Prochlorococcus marinus str. AS9601: one gene and its partner. The protein of the gene in region 1 binds, or shares a complex with, the protein of each later gene. Links are inferred from orthologs where the notes say so. Each region holds a gene or a part of one and is shown on either strand. Other genes may lie near its edges.

Region 1 (3,258 bases):
GATATTGCTTGTAAACCTGAACTCGTTGATTTAGCACTTAAGAATTCAACACTACCAGTTTGTGTTAGTTCAGTAGTGCCTCGCTCTTTTCAAGATTGTGTAAAAGCAGGAGCATCATTAATTGAGATAGGAAATTACGATACTTTTTATGAAAAAGGCATTAATTTTTCAGATAAAAAAGTTTTAAACATTACAAAAGAGACGAGGGATTTATTGCCTAATTTTCCTTTATCAGTAACTGTTCCTCATACTATGCCTATTGATAAACAAGTTGATCTTGCTGTAAAGCTAGTGGAAGAAGGCGTTGACATTATTCAAACAGAAGGTGGCACCAGTTCTACTCCTTACTCTCCAGGAATTCAAGGTTTTTTTGAAAAATCAGTACCAACTCTTGCATCTACCTATGCTATTCATCAAGAATTTAAGAAACAATCTCTGAATATACCAATCATGAGTGCCTCTGGATTAAGCCAAGTAACTTGTCCACTAGCAATATCCTCTGGAGCCTCAGCAGTTGGCGTTGGATCTGTAGTTAATAAATTAGATGATTTAATATCAATGATTGCGGTTGTTAGGGCCTTAAAAGAATCTTTGAAAAATTCAATCATTGGAGAAAAAATTTCTTAGTATAGCAATATCCTTTAGCTACTAGCTTGATGAACAACTATAAGCTTCAAGCTCCTTACGAACCAAATGGAGATCAACCAGAAGCTATTAAAAAATTAGTTAAAGGCGTAAATAATGGTAAACAGTTTCAGACTCTTTTAGGAGCTACTGGAACTGGAAAAACATTTACCATTGCCAATGTAATTCAACAAACAGGAAGGCCAGCACTTGTTTTAGCCCATAACAAAACGTTGGCTGCACAACTATGTAATGAATTAAGGGAATTTTTCCCAAAAAATGCTGTTGAGTACTTCATTTCTTACTACGATTATTATCAACCTGAAGCTTATGTACCTGTAAGTGATACTTACATAGCCAAAACTGCTTCAATCAATGAAGAAATAGATATGCTTAGGCATTCTGCAACACGCTCATTATTTGAAAGAAAAGATGTAATTGTTGTAGCCTCAATAAGTTGTATTTATGGTCTTGGTATACCGAGTGAGTATTTAAAAGCTGCAGTTAAATTTGAAGTGGGAAAATCAATAAATCTACGTTCTTCTTTGAGGTCTCTGGTTGAAAATCAATATACTAGAAATGATATTGAAATTACTAGAGGTAGATTCAGAATTAAAGGTGATGTTTTAGAAATCGGTCCAGCTTATGAAGATAGATTAATAAGAATTGAGTTATTTGGTGATGAAGTCGAGGCTATTAGATATGTTGACCCTACTACAGGAGAAATACTTGAAAGCTTGGAACAAGTTAGCGTTTACCCAGCGAAGCATTTTGTAACTCCAAAAGAAAGACTTGAGAGTGCAATAAGTGCAATTAGAAGTGAATTAAAAACTCAACTAGATAAATTTACATACGAAGGAAAATTATTAGAGGCTCAACGTCTAGAACAACGTACAAAATATGATTTAGAAATGCTTAAAGAGGTTGGTTATTGTAATGGAGTTGAGAATTATGCTCGTCATTTATCAGGTAGGGAGGAAGGTTCACCGCCAGAATGTTTAATAGATTACTTTCCCAAAGATTGGTTGTTGGTAGTTGATGAGAGTCATGTAACATGTCCTCAACTTCATGCGATGTACAACGGTGATCAATCTAGAAAAAAAGTTTTAATAGATCATGGTTTTAGATTGCCAAGTGCTGCAGATAATAGACCTTTAAAATGTGAAGAGTTTTGGGAAAAATCAAAACAGACATTATTTATAAGTGCAACCCCCGGTCAATGGGAATTAGATCAATGTGATGGTGAATTTATTGAGCAAGTTATAAGACCAACTGGGGTATTAGACCCGGTAATTGATGTAAGACCTAGTGAAGGCCAAATAGAAGATCTGTTATCTGAAATAAGAATTCGAGCTGAAAAGAATCAAAGAGTGCTTGTGACAACACTTACTAAGAGAATGGCTGAAGATCTAACTGATTTTTTATCTGAAAATAAAGTAAGAGTTAGATATTTGCATTCCGAAATCCATTCAATTGAAAGAATTGAAATTATTCAAGACCTCAGAATGGGCGAATATGATGTTTTGGTAGGAGTTAATTTATTAAGAGAGGGACTAGATCTTCCAGAAGTATCCTTAGTCGCCATTTTAGATGCTGATAAAGAAGGTTTTCTGAGGGCAGAAAGGTCATTGATTCAAACAATAGGAAGAGCTGCCAGACATGTTGAAGGTGTTGCCTTGCTTTATGCGGATAACTTCACAGATTCAATGAAAAGAGCAATATCTGAAACTGATAGAAGAAGAACTATTCAAAAAAAATATAACCAAGTCAATGGTATTACTCCAAAACCTGCAGGCAAAAAAATAGAAAATTCAATATTATCTTTTCTAGAACTTTCCAGAAAACTTGATGCTGGTGGTTTATCTAAAGATTTAATAAATATAGTTAATAACAAAACTGACGCAATTCTCAGTTCCAGTGATAATCAATGTTTGCTCGAAGAATTGCCTGACTTAATAGAAAAGTTAGAAATTAAAATGAAAGACGCTGCAAAAGAGTTAAATTTTGAAGAAGCAGCAAATTTGAGGGATAGAATCAAAAAATTAAGGCAAAAATTGGCAAGAAATAATTAAAAAGAACTTATTTTTCTAATTCGAAATGATTATGAATCGCATTAACTGCTTTGTCACAATCTTTTTCTAAGACAATACATGAAGTCCTAATTTCACTAGTGGCAATCATTTCAATATTGATATTTTGGTCAGCCAATGCTCTAAATATTTTTCCAGCGGTTCCAACCTTAAATGCCATTCCCGCTCCTACAGTACTTACTTTTGCTATAGCAGGGCCATCTTCAACGTATGATCCGGGTAATTTTTTTGTTAAGGCCTCAAAAACTAAGTTAGCTTTATCTCTATCTTGTTTATTCATTGTAAGACTAATATCCTTAGTTTTTAAAGTGGAAATTCTTTCAGACTGAACAATAGTATCGATAAGTAAATTATTTTCAGCTAATGCTAAACATATCGATGCTGCTACACCTGGACGATCAGGCAGTTTTCGAAAGCTTACCTGAACTTGGTTTCTATCTAATGCAATTCCTCTTACTTCAGGTTGATCTTGTTTTTCATTGATTGGATTAACAAATATTTGTGTTTCTGATAACTTAAATTTCTCAGCAACAAATCTAATAGC
Region 2 (3,439 bases), 1.3 Mb from region 1 along the record:
ACCTTGAGGCATATTTTGCACATCTAATTAATCTACTTGGATCATCTGAAATACTATTACTGTGAAGTAAGTTCAATGTTTTACTTTTTATATCAGAAATTCCTCCATAAAGATCATAGATTTCCCTTTTCGAGACCTCGAAGGCTATTGAATTTATAGAGAAATCTCTCCTCTTAAGATCCTCCTCGATAGTACTTTTATTTACTGTGGGATTTAAGCCTGGAGCAGAATAAATTTCTTTTCTTGCAGAAGCAATATCAATTTTATAGTCATTAATATTTATTTCTACAGTGTTGTATAAATTAAATTCTTTGATCAAACATAAATCTACATTTACAATGTTTTTTTTTATAAATTTTGCAAGAGCAATAGAGGATCCTTCAATAACAAGATCAATATCTACAGGTTCAGAAAACGATTTTTTGTGGAATTTACTAATTAACAAATCTCTTAAATAACCGCCAACAAAAGCCACTTTAGTATTGTTATTAGATTCTATGTATTTAGTAATAAGGTTATATAGATTAAATGGAGTTTTGATTAATTCTCCTTGGATGTAATCAGAGATATCGTTCATGATTTTTAACTTACATAACGAATTGGAGCTAATCTGGGATCTAGAATTTTACTTCCTTTATCACCAAATTTTACTGCTAAAGATATTTTTTCCCCACTCCCAAAAATATGTATTATTTCACCTTTCCCAAATTTTGTGTGAATTAGCTTATCTCCAACTATCCAGCTTTTCCCTTTACTTGGCCCTGAATATAATTTCCTTACTGCATTTATTGGTTTGTTAACAAATTCATTTGGATTGTTCCGATCAACTCTTGTTAAGCGATCAAGATGCAAATCTCTTCTAATTGAAGCACCACCAGTTTGTGGTAATTCGCCATCCATTAAATCTTCGGGTATCTCCGAAAGAAATATTGAAGGTATTGTTGCTTCACGCATTCCACCCCATAATCTTCTTTCTCTGGCATGACTTAAGAAAACTCTTTCTTTAGCTCTAGTAATACCTACATAGCATAATCTTCTTTCCTCTTCAAGAAGTGAGGGAGTATCTATTGATCTATGGCTAGGGAAGAGACCTTGTTCTAGCCCAGTGATAAAAACATTTTGAAATTCTAAACCTTTACTATTATGCAGAGTCATGAGAGTTACAGAGTTAGGATTATTTTTCTTCGTATCATTATCAGTTGTTAAGGCTGCTGTAGAAAGAAATCCCTCTACATCTCCACTTTCTGTTTCTTCTTCATATTGAGTAGCTGCATTAATTAGTTCTTGTAAGTTATTTCTTCTATCTTCAGATTCTTCAGACCCATTAGAGAGCAAGTCACTTAAATAACCACTTTTTTCTAATATAAGTTGTAGTAGTTGAGCTGGACCAGAATTTTCAAGGTAACACAGTAGATCATTCATAACTGCAGTAAATTTATTAATTCCTTTTGATGATCGGCCTATTGTTTCTTCAAGACTTTGCTTATCATTAAGAACCTCCCATAATGGGATATTTAACCTATTAGATAGTTCATTAAGTTTTTGAATAGTAGTCTTACCAATCCCTCTTCTAGGAACATTAATGATTCGTAAAAGACTAACGTTATCTGAAGAATTAACCAGAACTTTCAAATATGCTATTGCATCTTTAATTTCTCTTCGATCATAAAAACGTAATCCTCCAAAAATTGTATAAGGAATGCGCCACCTTACAAGAGATTCTTCTAATACTCTCGACTGAGCTCTGGTTCGATATAAAATTGCAAAATTTTTCCAAATTGGGTTTTGATTATAGTTATTGAGTGATTTTATTTTATTGGTAATTGCTTCTGCCTCGGAAATTTCATCATCACAGCTGAGTAACGTTAAAAGTTCCCCCTTTTCTTTAGTAGCCTTTAAAACTTTGTCAATTCTTTCAGAGTTGTTTTCAATTAGTGAGTTTGCAGCATCAAGTATATTGGAAGATGACCTATAATTTTCTTCCAATTTAATTAAAGATGATTTTGTATCGTCATTGATAGAAGTCTTAAAATCTTCTTGAAAACCAATTAAAATTCTGAAGTCAGCTGCTCTGAAACTATAAATACTTTGATCAGCATCTCCAACTACAAAAATTGACCGATCTTCCCAATTGAAGAATTTTTTTGGTTCAGTATTTCCAGCCGTAATTAATTTTATAAGTTCATATTGTGTTCTATTTGTGTCTTGATATTCGTCAACTAAAATATGTTTAAATCTTTTGTGCCAGTAATCTCTGACTATATCATTTTGCCTCAATAAGAAAACAGGCAAAAGTAAAAGATCATCAAAATCTAAAGAATTATTTTTTGAGAGCGATATTCTATATCTCTTGTAGGCTTCTGCAACTGTTTTATCAAAATTATTATCTGCTTTTTCTAAAAGATCATTAGAAGTTAAGCATTGATTTTTAGCATTACTTATTAATCTTTTAATCTTTTTGGGATCATATCTTTTTGGATCAAGATTCATATCTTGACTGATAATTTCTTTTACTAATGTTTGAGAATCTGTTTCATCGTAAATTGAAAATTGCCTTGTCCATTTTAGGCCTTCTGGATCAGTATATTTTTCAATATCGTATCTCAGAAGTCTTGAAAATAAAGAATGGAAGGTACCGATCCAAAGGTTCTGAAGCCTGTCTTTGTGAACGTTTGTTCTTAATTGATTTTGATCAATTTCTTTGAGAGTTGTCCAAGGCTGGCCAAATTGATTAAAAGCTAGTTCTTGGGCCAGAAGAACCTCTAATCTAGCTTTCATTTCTTTAGCAGCTTTGTTAGTGAAAGTTACTGCGAGAATGTTATAGGGATCTATAGAGTTACCTTCAATAAGGTTTGCAATTCTGTGAGTAAGTGCCTTAGTTTTTCCGCTACCTGCACCTGCTACAACTAATAGTGGTCCATAAACATGTTTTACTGCTTGAAGTTGTTGATTGTTTAGGGACTTAAAAAGGAAATTGTTGTTTTGAGGCACTTTTGGAAGGGTTTTTCAAAAATCAGACTTTACTACGAGATTCAGAATCCGTTTCTAGATCTTCTAAAGCTTTTTTTAAATTTATAAGTTCATTATTGTTATTAATTATTTCTTCAAATTTATTTTGTGGCATCTTTAATCTCATACTTCTGTCTAGAATTTCTTTTTCCAATCTTTTTTTATATGTAGAAATAAGTTTCTTTGATAATTTTAAATCCTGTTGATCCAAAACTTTATTAAAAATGTAGTCTTATATTAGCGAAAAAAAAATTTTTATTTGAATTATTTCAACTATCACTTTGGAATAAAGTTATTAATTAAGAAGCGTTGCGTTAAGTTTGAAATTATATTGTTTTTACTAGCTTTGTATTATTCTTAAGATCGATCTTTAAATTTTTACTTCAGGAATGTCAGTTTCAAAGGATAAACAACTATTGTCAGCCGATAA

The links.
Region 2: the proteins of uvrB (region 1) and A9601_RS10720 are in contact, whole or in part, in a crystal structure (PDB 7EGT), measured with the Thermus thermophilus proteins. The link is inferred for Prochlorococcus marinus str. AS9601 from one-to-one orthologs. Residues at the interface, in WP_096411307.1 of Thermus thermophilus: Glu23, Leu25, Arg26, Asp27, Gly28, Glu29, Arg30, Phe31, Arg55, Glu326, Asp327, Phe328, Glu379, Ser382, Gln383, His398, Gly400, Arg401; in WP_096412145.1 of Thermus thermophilus: His654, Arg656, Phe657, Gln666, Asp668, Glu669, Lys680, Arg681, Leu682, Ser683, Lys685, Tyr686, Ala687.

The regions. Positions count from the first base shown.
Region 1 is NC_008816.1:1,589,400-1,592,657, reverse strand. Bases 254-3,176 are described here. They hold uvrB (excinuclease ABC subunit UvrB), read left to right. Parts: upstream 254-656; coding sequence 657-2,696; downstream 2,697-3,176. Other genes in these bases: A9601_RS17870 (aspartate kinase), read right to left, coding at 2,704-3,176; A9601_RS17880 (DUF561 domain-containing protein), read left to right, coding at 254-627. Outside these bases: more of A9601_RS17880, read left to right, coding at 1-253; more of A9601_RS17870, read right to left, coding at 3,177-3,258. UniProt on the Escherichia coli protein: The UvrABC repair system catalyzes the recognition and processing of DNA lesions. A damage recognition complex composed of 2 UvrA and 2 UvrB subunits scans DNA for abnormalities.
Region 2 is NC_008816.1:300,347-303,785, forward strand. The notes cover bases 288-3,391. They hold A9601_RS10720 (UvrD-helicase domain-containing protein), read right to left. Parts: upstream 2,992-3,391; coding sequence 583-2,991; downstream 288-582. Other genes in these bases: A9601_RS10715 (CCA tRNA nucleotidyltransferase), read right to left, coding at 288-577; A9601_RS10725 (hypothetical protein), read right to left, coding at 3,014-3,220. Also shown: more of A9601_RS10715, read right to left, coding at 1-287; A9601_RS10730 (phycobilisome protein), read left to right, coding at 3,399-3,439. UniProt on the Escherichia coli protein: A helicase with DNA-dependent ATPase activity. Unwinds DNA duplexes with 3'-5' polarity. Translocates on single-stranded DNA with 3'-5' polarity. Initiates unwinding more efficiently from a nicked substrate than double-stranded DNA.